Regions from separate parts of the Bacillus sp. C-3-6 genome, predicted to be linked through region 1. Evidence: riboswitches for the same ligand, from Rfam matches in the RefSeq annotation. Region 1 holds a riboswitch; the other holds the start of a gene.
The links. A riboswitch is a leader RNA that binds a small molecule or an ion and turns the genes downstream of it on or off. The one in region 1 is predicted to bind thiamine pyrophosphate.
Positions count from the first base shown of each region.

Region 2: it holds a riboswitch for thiamine pyrophosphate, as region 1 does, so the genes downstream of both, ACW0JX_RS02265 (MTH1187 family thiamine-binding protein) here and tenA (thiaminase II) in region 1, are expected to answer to the same signal.

Region 1 covers NZ_CM137247.1:2,444,155-2,450,732, forward strand. Annotated here, with positions in the region: gene ACW0JX_RS12445 (esterase/lipase family protein) at 1-1,135, shown strand, start outside; gene ACW0JX_RS12450 (homoserine dehydrogenase) at 1,223-2,248, shown strand; gene pdxR (MocR-like pyridoxine biosynthesis transcription factor PdxR) at 2,338-3,786, shown strand; gene ACW0JX_RS12460 (D-alanine--D-alanine ligase) at 3,791-4,705, shown strand; TPP riboswitch at 4,779-4,884, shown strand; gene tenA (thiaminase II) at 5,012-5,701, shown strand; gene ACW0JX_RS12470 (DUF3937 domain-containing protein) at 6,099-6,362, shown strand.
Region 2 covers NZ_CM137247.1:441,811-448,388, forward strand. Annotated here, with positions in the region: gene ACW0JX_RS02260 (non-ribosomal peptide synthetase family protein) at 1-3,456, shown strand, start outside; TPP riboswitch at 3,509-3,610, shown strand; gene ACW0JX_RS02265 (MTH1187 family thiamine-binding protein) at 3,712-4,032, shown strand; gene ACW0JX_RS02270 (ABC transporter permease) at 4,004-4,777, shown strand; gene ACW0JX_RS02275 (ABC transporter substrate-binding protein) at 4,774-5,772, shown strand; gene ACW0JX_RS02280 (ABC transporter ATP-binding protein) at 5,769-6,518, shown strand.

The DNA.
Region 1 (6,578 bases):
CATATTGGTGAATGGATTTGCTGGATGGGGTAGGGAAGAAATGCTGGGCGTAAAATATTGGGGTGGTGTTCATGATATACAGGAAGATTTGAAACGAAATGGTTATATGGTACATACCGCAGCTGTTGGACCTGTTTCTAGTAACTGGGATCGTGCATGTGAATTGTATGCACAAATTAACGGTGGGACAGTAGACTATGGTGCCGTACATGCTGAGAAACATGGACATAATCGTTTTGGCAGAACTTATAGTGGTTTTGCACCGAATTGGACTGAAACAAATAAAGTTCATTTAGTTGGACATAGCATGGGTGGACAAACGATTAGAACATTAGTACAGCTATTAAAAGAAGGTAGTTTTGAAGAAAAGAATTATGTGAAAAATCACCCAAACACCAAAATATCACCACTATTTGAAGGCGGAAAATCATATGTTCATAGTGTTACAACATTAGCAACCCCTCACAACGGTACAACACTTGCGGATGGGAGTCTTCTGCTACCGTTCGTTAAAGATTTACTCATTACAACTGCAAGCTTCGGAGGAAACAATAATTTATCGTTATATGATTTCAAATTGGATCAATGGGGGATAAAGAAGAATGCTGGAGAGTCCTTTTTCCAATATAGTAATCGTATTCTAAATAGTTCACTTTGGAAAAATACAAAAGATATAAGTCAATGGGATTTAAGTACAGATGGTGCAAAGGAGTTAAATAATTGGGTAAAGACGCAACCGGATGTGTATTACTTATCTTATAGTGGACATGCATCACAAGCAGCACCTATAACAGGTTTACATTTACCGCATATAACGATGAATAAAGTGTTAATGGGGAATGCATTTTTCTTAGGTTCCTATGCGAGATATGAAGAAAACCGTCCATTAATCGATACTTCTTGGTGGCAAAATGATGGTGTAGTAAATACAAATTCTATGATTGCACCAACTTCTAATGTTGCTGTAAATAATAATGAGTCATTACAGATTGGAAAATGGAATCATATCGAAACGAAAGCGAATTGGGACCATCTCGACATGGTAGGGTTAAGTGTTTCAGACTCGTTAGGTTTTTCTAGCATTCAAGAGTTTTATAGAACAATTGCTGAAAAGCTATCACGTTTACCGAAATAGGTAATAATAAAGCGCTCTCGATGGAATTCGAGAGCGCTTTATATTATATTGAAAGAGGGATTTGGTAGAAAAATATGGGGGGATATTATGAAAATTCAAGTTGTATTATCAGGATACGGAACAGTAGGCAGAGAGTTTATAAAATTATTAAATGAAAAATATTCATATATATATGAAACATATGGGATTCAATTAGTTGTAAGTGGCGTATTAGGGAGAAATATTGCAATACATAATGAAGAAGGCTTATCTCTTCATCATTTATTAATGTATGGTGCCGGTACCGCTGCAATTGAAAAATATTTAGAGTATCATCCGAAGGAACGTGCAACAACTAGCATAAGTGGTACTGTATTGGTAGAATCAACGGTTACAAATCTTAAAGATGGAAATCCAGGGAAACAATATATGAAACAAGCGATTGAGAAACAGATGGATATAGTAGCAATTTCTAAAGGTGCGCTCGTTACAAACTGGAGAGAAATAAATGAAGCAGCAAGGGGCGCAAATGTACGAATTCGATATAGCGGTGCAACAGCCGCTGCGCTACCGACACTAGATATTGGACAATTTAGTTTATCCGGTTGCAGTATTGATAAAATAGAAGGAATATTAAATGGAACAACTAATTATATTCTTACGAAAATGTATGAGGAAGATATGACATTTGAAGAAGCGCTGAAAGAAGCACAAAATAAAGGGATTGCTGAGACAAACCCTTTATTAGATATAAGTGGTTCAGATAGTGCGTGTAAATTGTTACTTTTGACTAACAGCTTAATGGAAACAAAGAAAACACTTACTGATATACATATAAAAGGAATTGAGCACGTTACAAAACAGCAAATACAAAATGCTAAGAAACAACATAAAATTATTAAATTAATAGCATCAATATATAAGGATGAGGGTGGCAATGTGAATTTAAATGTTGAACCGTGCGAAATAGAAAAAGATCATCCGTTAGCAAAAGTAAATGGGACCGAAAAAGGAATTACGTTCTTTACAGATACGATGGGGCAAGTTACTACAATTGGCGGGGCTTCTAATCCACGAGGCGCTGCAGCTGCAGCTTTAAAAGATGTAATTAACTTATATCGAAAAGATTTGTAAGACCGTACCGCCCTTTATAAAAAATACATATGTCGTGGACCTTTTGAGAATGAAATAAATATGCAAAAATGATTGCAGGGGGTAAGGAATTGTTTAAGGATTTTAAAGTTGTTAAAGATCGTCCCGTTTATATTCAATTAAAAGAATATTTGAAAAAGATGATTATGAAAGGGCATTTGCTCGGGGATCAAAAAATCCCATCAACAAGGGAACTAAGTGAATTACTAAGTGTGAGTAGAAACACTGTACTCGCTGCTTATGCAGATTTAGAGCAAGAAGGACTCATTTATGCAGTTAAAGGAAAAGGGAACTTTGTTGCGAAGGTGGATATATCTAACACTTCGTCTGTTGAAATAGATTGGAAAAATAAACTTAATACAGTGACCGCATTAGCGGACGAATTAGATTTAATGAAACATGGTGTTCGTTGGGAAAAGGGAATGATTGTTTTTAATAGTATAGCCCCGGATGAGAAGCTATTTGATGTTGAAAATTTCAAAAGAGCTTTTCTTACTCGTATGTCCATTGAAGGGGACATCGTATTGAACTACGGATATGCAAAGGGATATAGACCGTTAATGAATTATTTACTTCATTACATGGAAATGAAAGGTGTAGACATTTCGAATAAAGATATTCTAATTACAAATGGATTTACAGAAGGATTGGATATTGTACTCTCTTCTTTATCAAAAAAATCCGGTCGTGTCATTTGTGAGAATCCAACTCACCATGCTGCACTTAAGCTTTTCCGTTTACATGGACTTGAAGTTCATGGGATTGATATGCATGAGGATGGTATTGATACGAATGAAGTTGAAAAAAGTTTGCGTGAAAAAGATTTTGATTTTGCTTATTTAATTCCTTCTTATCATAATCCAACCGGTATTGTTACGAGTTCAGAGAAAAGAACGGAATTGATGAGGTTATTCTCAAAATACAAGGTTCCTATTATAGAGGACGGATTTAATGAAGAATTACGTTATTCAGGTTCACATTTAGCTCCATTATTAACTTTTGCGGGAGCTGGCAATAATGTGATTTATATTAGTAGCTTTTCAAAGGTGCTTTTCCCTGGTTTACGTGTAGGCTGGATTATTGCAGATAAAGAGCTGATTCATTATTTAGAAAGCGTAAAAAGAGCAAGAACGATTCACACATCTACGCTAGATCAAGCTGTTCTGTTTCAATATTTACATGAGGGATATTTTGAAAAATATTTAAAAAAGGCAAGATCTGTTTATAAGAAAAAATATGAGTTAGCTGTCGGGGCATGTAACCAGTACATTCCTTTTAAAAGAATGACTGGAGATGGTGGACTTCATTTATTTATAGAGCTAGAAGAGCATATGAATGCCCGCACACTTTTACAAAAGTGTTATGAGAAAGGCGTTACGTTTTCACCTGGAGATGTTTTTTACTCTGATGGAGAAGGAGCAAACACTTTCCGATTAGGGTTTTCGCGCTTGAAAGAAGAAGAAATAGTTCGGGGAATTAAAATAATTGGTGATACATTAAAAAATGAAATTTGGAGTTGAGAAAATGAAAATCGGTGTTATTATGGGCGGGGTATCGTCTGAAAAACAAGTTTCAATTATGACGGGGAATGAAATGATTGCTCATTTAGATAAAAATAAGTATGAAATAGTTCCAATTACATTAAACGAAAAAATGGATTTAATTGAAAAAGCGAAAGACATTGACTTTGCATTGCTCGCATTACACGGAAAATACGGAGAAGATGGGACAGTTCAAGGAACACTGGAGAGTTTAGGGATTCCTTATAGCGGAAGTAATATGTTATCTAGCAGTATATGTATGGATAAAAATATTTCGAAAAAGATTTTACGTTATGAAGGTGTAGAAACACCAGATTGGATTGAACTTACAAAAATGGAGGATCTAAATCTTGATGAGTTAGATAAGTTAGGATTTCCATTAGTGGTAAAACCAAACTCTGGCGGATCGAGTGTCGGGGTGAAAATCGTTTACAATAAAAATGAATTGATCTCAATGCTAGAAACTGTATTCGAATGGGATTCTGAAGTAGTAATTGAGAAGTATATAAAAGGTGATGAAATCACATGTTCTATTCTGGATGGAAAACAGTTACCTATAGTTTCAATTCGACATGCAGCCGAGTTCTTTGATTACAATGCAAAATATGATGATACTAGTACAGTTGAGGAAGTTATCGAACTTCCAGCAGAAATTAATGAACGTGTAAATAAAGCTTCACTGACTTGTTATAAAGCATTAAAATGTAGTGTTTATGCAAGAGTTGATATGATGGTGAAGGACGGAATTCCATATGTAATGGAAATTAATACATTACCAGGGATGACACAATCAAGCCTATTGCCCAAAAGTGCAGAAGCAGCGGGAATTAGTTATAGCAAACTATTAGATATGATTATTGAAACATCATTAAAAGTTAGAAATGAAGAAGGGTTTTAAGGAGATTATATAACTAATTCTTTTGACAGTTTCACGAAGTATGCTATGATGAATACATTATAAAAACAAAATATTTATCCACTAGGGGGGCCTTTTATAGGCTGAGATCAAATGTGATTTTGAGACTCTTAGTACCTGATCTGGTTAATGCCAGCGTAGGGAAGTGGGAAAGACGTTGCTATTTAATGAGTAAATAAATACTGTCAATTTCACTTTCTTTACGCCTGTAAAGAAAGTTTTTTTATTTTACAGCTTTAATAATTGTGGATAAATACTTATATTTTATACATTATTGGAGGGATTTAAATGACTTTTTCACAATCATTACGTAAAGAAGTAGATTCAATTTGGGAAGCGAGTTTTAACCATCCTTTTGTAAAAAAACTTGGTGAAGGAACATTAGATTTAGCTAGTTTTCGCTATTATGTGCTTCAAGATTCATATTATTTGAGTCATTTTGCTAGAGTACAAACTTTAGGAGCTGCAAAAGCTCTTGAATTAGAGACGACAGCTCGTATGGCACATCATGCTCAAAATACATATGAGGCCGAGTTATCTTTACATGAGAATTTTGCTAAAAAGCTAGGGATAACAAAAGAAGAAAAAGATAATTTTATTCCTGCGCCAACTGCATATGCGTATACTTCACATATGTATCGTGCTGCGTATGAAGGGCATTTAGGAGATATCATTGCAGCAATTTTACCTTGCTATTGGTTGTATTATGAAATTGGCGAACGCTTAAAAGAGTGCCAGCCGGAAGAGCCAATTTATAACGAATGGATTTCTGCTTATGGATCTGATTGGTTCCGTACGCTAGTTGAAGAACAAATTACACGTTTAGATACTATCGCTGAAAAAGTAACAGAGGTAGACCGCAAACGTATGAAACAGCATTTTATTATTAGCAGTCAATATGAATATTCATTTTGGGAAATGGCTTATACATTAGAAAAGTGGCCAGTGGATACAGACGTAAAAGACGTAATTGGATAAAGAATAGAAATAATGTTATAGATAGGTATGAATCATACCTATCTATATATTTTTTCTTGTCAAATTTGCGTAAAGTCATTAGTGCTACGGATATGGCGAAATAAAATATCGATAATTTAGCTCATTTACTTGTCTACGCAATAACTGGATAAACTTCTGTCACATTTATTTTACAATCAAAGAACGTAAATGTTGGTGGTATGAAGTTAAATAAGAAAAGAAACCCGAGCTGTTAGCTGTAACGGAGTTGTTTTTTCTTTGCAGGAATTTCTAAATTATCATGGAGTGTTGTTAATACGATATGCAAATATGCATATCGTATTTTTTTGAGTTCTTTATGTGTTAAAATTAGATATAAAGATATGGAAATATAAAGAAGCAAAAGCAGGAATATCCAATGAATTTTGAGAGGTGTTATATGTTTACAAATAAGAAATTAATTCGATTTGGTTTATCGTTGTTTGTATTTTTAGGGATAATTAATTTTACAATCAGCTATTTCCAAACATATCTTGAAACAGCAGCAGATATTAAATGGGTAATTCCAGAAATTTGGAAAACTATTTTGCTAGATGTTCCTCAAGGTATACTTGTTCTTTTAGGCGCAATTGCTTTATATGATTTCACAAAAGAGGCATCACAAAAAGACGCATCAATCTAAGTGTGTCTTTTTTCTATTAGGAATTTCATAGAGAGTTTTGCTGGAGAAATAGAATGAAAAGCCCTAATAAGGGTTTTTTTCTTTGTAGGAATTTCTTATCCGTCATAGAAACCGGTTACTTGGAGGTGTTATAGCGAAAGGCATTTACAGTACAGAAAAATCTAAGCGGCAGACGGAAATATATAGGATATGGCAACATAATTATTGAGAAATTAA
Region 2 (6,578 bases), 2.0 Mb from region 1:
CCAAATTTGACTCATATTGTAGATTTAATAGGAGCGACTGCAACGTGGTTATATCATATTTCTAAAGAAAAACATATTGTCGTGCTTTATCATGTAAGAGGAAGTTTATTTCCGATTACTATTGAAGTTTCTAATTTTCTCTCCTATGAAAGTTTGAATTTACAGATTGAAGAGCAACTGGAACAAATTAAAGAAATGAATGAGGAAGAAATAGAAGAGTTTCAAAACGGTAATACATTATATGAAATGTCACCTATTATTATTGGTGAAACATATTATGAGCTACAAGACACGAATACATTACAATTTGTATTTAGTAAAAATATGCAAAGTGTAGAAATAATATTTAATAGTGTTAATTGGAAGGAAACAACGATTACTCGTTATGCACAACAAATACAAGGTGTTTTAATTGGTACATCACAAAATAAGAATAATTATATAAAGAATTTTAATATTATTACAGAGGCCGAGATGGCACTTTATAGTCAAGTGAATGATACGACAGCAGTATATCCTGAGAAAAGTATCGTCGATATGTTCTATAATACTGTTACTCAATTTCCAAATCGTATAGCTTTATCTTCAAGGGAAGGTACTTTAACTTATGAGGAGCTAAATAAAAAAAGTAATCAAATAGCTCATATGTTAATTAAAAATGGCGTCCAATTAGGAGACTATGTTGGAATATTTATGAAACGTAGCATAGACACAGTAGTAAGTATGGTAGCTATATTAAAAGCTGGTGCAGCGTATGTTCCGATTGATCCAGATTATCCGGAAAGTAGAATACAGTACATTATTCAAGATAGCCAAGCGAAAGTTATATTGATGAAAGAGACGCCTATAACATGTGATGGAGTTCAAACAGTTTCAATGTATGATAGTGAAACTTGTGAAGATATAGATGTAAAGTTGTCTATTCATTGTGATGATGTAGCTTATATGATTTATACGTCTGGTTCAACAGGGAATCCAAAGGGAACGATGTTAGCACATAGAGGGGTTGTTAATCTGTACACTTGGATGCAAAAGCAATATGAATTGACAGAAGAGGATGTATTTGCCCAATTTCCTTCTTTTAGTTTCGATGCTTCTGTATGGGAGTCATTTGCTTCTTTATTCTGCGGAGGAAACTTGTATGTATTATTAGAGGAAGAGCGATTGTCTGTAGAAGCATTTGCAAATGCAATCTATAAAGTGAAAGCAACTTCGATCTTGGCATTAGCAACAATTTTTGTTCGACAAGTAGCAACTTATTTAGCAGAAGAAGATATATATAAGCTAGCTTCCCTAAAAAGAATTGCGATTGGCGGTGAAATGTTGCCTGTAGAGGTTATTAAATTGTGGAGAGAAAGAATAGGTACAAATGTTGAAATTCATAATGTATACGGACCGACAGAATGTACTGTAGTGACGACAACCTATAAAATACCTAGTCAGTTAAATGAGGATGTTGCGAGTATTCCCATTGGTAAACCATGTGCTAATTATCAAGTTATGATTTTGGATGAGAATATGAATCTTTGTCCAATTGGTGTACCTGGTGAATTATATATAGATTCAGTAGGATTAGCAAAAGGGTATTTTAATAAGCCTAATAAAACAATTGAAGCTTTTATTCAGAACCCTTTTAATCCTATAGTTAATATATATAAAACAGGTGATATTGTTAAGTTGTTAGAGGATGGACATATAGAATTTTTACATCGGAAAGATGATCAAGTAAAGATTAGAGGACATCGTATTGAACTAGGAGAAATCCAAAGTAAAATTTCTCAAAATCATAATATAAAAGAAAATGCTGTGTTTGCTAAGAAGAGTAAGGAAGGTAGCCAATATTTAATCGCGTTCTATACAACTTTAAATAAAAAAGAAATACCAGAATTAGTTTATCAGTTACAAGAGCAATTACCAGATTATATGGTGCCATCTAAACTAATTTATATTAATGAATTACCACTTACACCTAATAAAAAGATTGATGTTAAGAAGTTAGCTCAGTTAGAAGAAAAGTATGAACCGGTTCGTCTACAAGAATATGTTGCACCTTCTAATAAAGCAGAGAAACAAATAGCGCGCGCTTGGGCGGAAGTATTAGGAATTTCAAAAGTTGGAGTGCATGATGATTTCTTTACAATTGGTGGACATTCATTAAAAGTATTACGAGTCTTAACATTGTTAAAAGAAGATTTTTCACATTTAACAATTCAAGATTTCTTTAAAGAAAGAACGATATATGGATTAGCTCGAATTGAGCGAGAAGTAAAAGTAGACAAAGAAGAAGTATTTCGTGAATATAAAGTGATTCACGAACCAGATACTATCACGTATGCAAACGTTTTGGAAGAAAACCAGATTTCAAATGTCTTTTTAACAGGAGCTACTGGTTATTTAGGATCACACATATTATATGAATTGTTGAGAGATACATCTGCTACTATTTATTGTTTAGTAAGACCAACCAAAGATGTGCAACAAAGAATTATAGATACATTAACAGGCTACTTTAGTGATATATGTGAAGAATGGTTACAGCGTATACAGGCCGTAGCTGGTGATCTGGGGGAAGAGTATCTTGGGATGAGCGAAGAAGAATTTATGTTCATCAGTTCTAAGATGGATACGATAATTCATTGCGGTGCAGATGTAAGACATTTTGGAGATGTAAAACAATTTGAAAATATAAATGTCCAAGGAACTAGCCGTATGCTAGCATTAGCGGAGAAAGGTGCTACATTCCATTTTATTTCTACAATTGGTATCCCGTTAGAATTAGCGGTAGATCAATGGGATACATACATGAAAACTGGTGATTTTAATTACAGTGTAGACTTAGAGAATGTATATTCAAATAGTAAACTACAAGCGGAAAACATTGTTCGTGAAGCAATGAAAAATGGTTTGCGCGGAAATATTTATCGTGCAGGTAATTTAGCATGTCATTCAGAAACAGGTTCGTTCCAACAAAATATTGAAGGAAACGCATTTTATCGTCTTATTAAAACAATGCTATTAATTGGGAAAGCACCAAATGTGAAGTGGAAAGTTGATTTCACACCAATTGATTTAGCTAGTAAATCAATTGTATTGTATTTAAAAGATTCGCAAATTGTAGGAGAGACGTTACATATTTGTCATCCACATCAAATTGAGTTTGAACAATTTATACAGTTAATTGGAGAGTGTGGATACAATCTTGAAATGGTTCCACTTTCAGAATATGTAAATACCGGACTTGAATTAGCGAAGGAAAATGAAGTAATAGCAGAGTTAATTGCTTCTCAAGTTGCAGGAGATGGAGCGCAGCAATCTGAGATTGTAATGGGTACGCGTAGAACGAATGAATGGATTAAGAAAAAAGAATTGATAGTACCAGCAATCAATAAAGAATTTATACAGCAGTTATTAGCTCATGGTGAAAAAGTTGGATATTTTCCAAAAATAATGAAATGATTATGCATGCTTTTGTTTGTTCAATAAAATAAATCATGCTACAATGAAAACGAATTAAGGACCGGGGAGCCAATTGGCTGAGAGGATGTAAGTAAACATCGACCCTCAACCTGATCTGGATAATGCCAGCGTAGGGAGTTACTTAAAGTGATGTAGCATATGTTATTCTATAATAACTTGCATACAAGGCTTTCCTACGCAGTAGGAAAGCCTTTTCTTATTTTTGAAATCTAATTTTATAAGGGGGATTTTATTATGTCACAACAAGTTACAATGTCATTTTCAGTAGTACCACAAGCGAAAACGAAAGATGTATATTCTGTTGTCGATAAAGCAATTGAAGTTGTGCAACAATCGGGAGTTCGTTATGAAGTAGGGGCAATGGAAACAACTTTGGAAGGAGAATTAGATGTACTTCTTGATGTCGTTAAACGTGCGCAACAAGCTTGCGTCGATGCTGGAGCAGAAGAAGTGATTACTTCTATTAAAATCCATTATCGTCCAAGCACTGGTGTAACGATAGATGAAAAGGTTTGGAAGTACCGTGATGAATATGCAAAACCAGAAGCAATCTAAACTTATTACAACTATTTGGCTTATCCTTCTCATTGTGATATGGGAAGGATCTGTTTCATTATTTAAAATCGAACCGTGGATTTTACCAAAGCCTTCTGCCATTGTTCAAGAATTAATTGGGATGAAAGATTTACTATTACCAAATACGATGCAAACACTGCAGGAAGTTATAATTGGACTATTCTTTGCAATTTTATTGGGGACGAGCATCGCAATTATTATGGACGTTATACCGTTATTTCGTATTTTAATAAATCCATTGCTCGTTATTTCGCAAACAATTCCAATTGTTGTACTTGCACCGCTATTTATTATTTGGTTTGGATATGGGATGTTGCCGAAAGTAATGGTCGTAATACTCGTTTGTTTCTTCCCAATTGCGCTTAGTATTTTAGAAGGTTTTCAAACAGTAGATAAAAACATGTTGAAGCTGTTACAAACAATGAAGGCGACAAAATGGCAAGTTTACCAGAAAGTAAAATTTCCAGCAGTGCTTCCATACTTTTTCTCCGGTTTAAAAATTGCAGTTACATATAGCGTAATGGGGGCAATTATCGGAGAATGGCTCGGTGCAAGTGAAGGATTAGGCGTTATGCTTACGAGGGCTACAAAATCCTTTTTGACTGCCCGAGTATTTGGTGTTGCAGCAATCATCGTTATAGTGACATTATGCCTGTATTTTATCGTAGAGTTTATGGCAAGAATAACAGCACCATGGATATATAGAAAGGACGGCAGAAAATGAAAAAAGGTTTGAAAGTTATGTTAGCTGCCTTAGTAGCGGTAGGTGTGGCTGGATGTAATCCGGCGAAGAAAGAAGAAAGTGCAAGTAAAGATCAAAAAGTAAAAGTAGTATTAGATTGGTTTCCAAATACGAATCATACTGGCTTGTATGTAGCGCAAACGAAAGATTATTACAAAAAGCAAGGATTAGATGTAGAAATTATTCAACCAGGTGACAATGTAACAGCAGAGCAAATGATAGCATCAGGAAAAGCAGACTTCGCAATAAGCGCACAAGAAAATGTAACATTAGCTCGTGTGGAAGGAATTCCTGTTGTATCTGTAGGAACGATTATTCAGCATAACACTTCAGCGTTTGCATCGCTTAAGAAAGATAATATGACGTCATCGAAAGATTTTGAAGGTAAACGTTATGGCGGCTGGGGAGGACCAGCGGAAGAAGCGACATTAAAGACGATTATGGATAAGCATCAAGCTGATTTTAATAAAGTTGAAAAAATCCTCTTAGGACAAACAGATTTCTTTAAATCAATCGGCCGTGATGCAGATTTCGAATGGATTTATTACGGTTGGGATGGTATTGAAGCGAAGCGCCAAGGAAAAGAGTTAAATACGATTATGGTGAAAGACTTAGATCCAGCGCTTGATTTCTATAGTCCTGTTATTATTACGAGTGAAAAACATACGAAGCAAGATAAAGACTTTGTGAAAAAGTTTATGAGTGCAACAACAGAAGGTTATAATTTTGCAATTAAGGAACCGAAAGAAGCTGCTGATATTCTAATTAAAGCTGTTCCAGATGTAAATAAAGATTTAGTTCAAGAAAGCCAGAAATGGTTAAGTGCGAAGTATCAAGATGATGCGAAAGCATGGGGAGTACAGAAGGAAGAAATTTGGACGAATTACATGAATTTCTTATATGACAACAAAGTTATTAAAAAGAAAATCGATGTAAAAGATGCTTTTACAAATGAATTCCTTCCAAGTGAAAAATGAGCGGATTACAAATAAAAAATATAGTGAAATCTTTCGACGGAAAGAATGTATTAGAGAATATTAGTGCCTCTATACAAGAGGGAGAGTTTGTTTCCTTTGTAGGACCGAGTGGTTGCGGGAAGAGCACATTATTAAACATGATTGCAAATGTTGAAAAACCAACAAGCGGGAACGTAATGTATAAAGATAAGCAAGTACAAGAGCAAGATGTTGTTAGTTATATGCCACAACAAGATTTATTACTACCGTGGCGATCAGCTTTGCAAAATATCGTTCTTCCGTTAGAAATTGAAGGAAAGCCGAAAAAACAAAGGCTGACAGAAGGAATGGAAGCATTAAAGCAGTTCGAACTAGATGAATATGCAGACCATTATCCAGATGAATTGTCTGGTGGTATGCGTCAAAGAATTAGTTTTCTGCGCACATATTTATGTGAAAAGCCAATTATGCTGCTTGATGAGCCTTTTGGAAAGTTAGATGCATTTACAAAAATGGAAGTACATAGCTGGCTTTTAAACTCTTGGCATCAAGAGAAGCAAACAATCGTTATGGTTACACATGACTTAGATGAGGCAATCTTGCTTTCAGATCGCGTATTTATTTTATCTCAAAGACCAGCGTCAATTGTTGGCGAGGTACAAGTGAAATTACCTAGACCGAGAACGATGGATATGTTAACATCACTCGAATTAAAAAAGGATAAAGAAGAGATTTTAAGTGTGTTAGCTCCTTATATGAAAAAATAGAAAAAGCCTTTTAACAGTTTTTAGTATAATTACTGTTAAGAGGCTTTTTTTAGAATATGA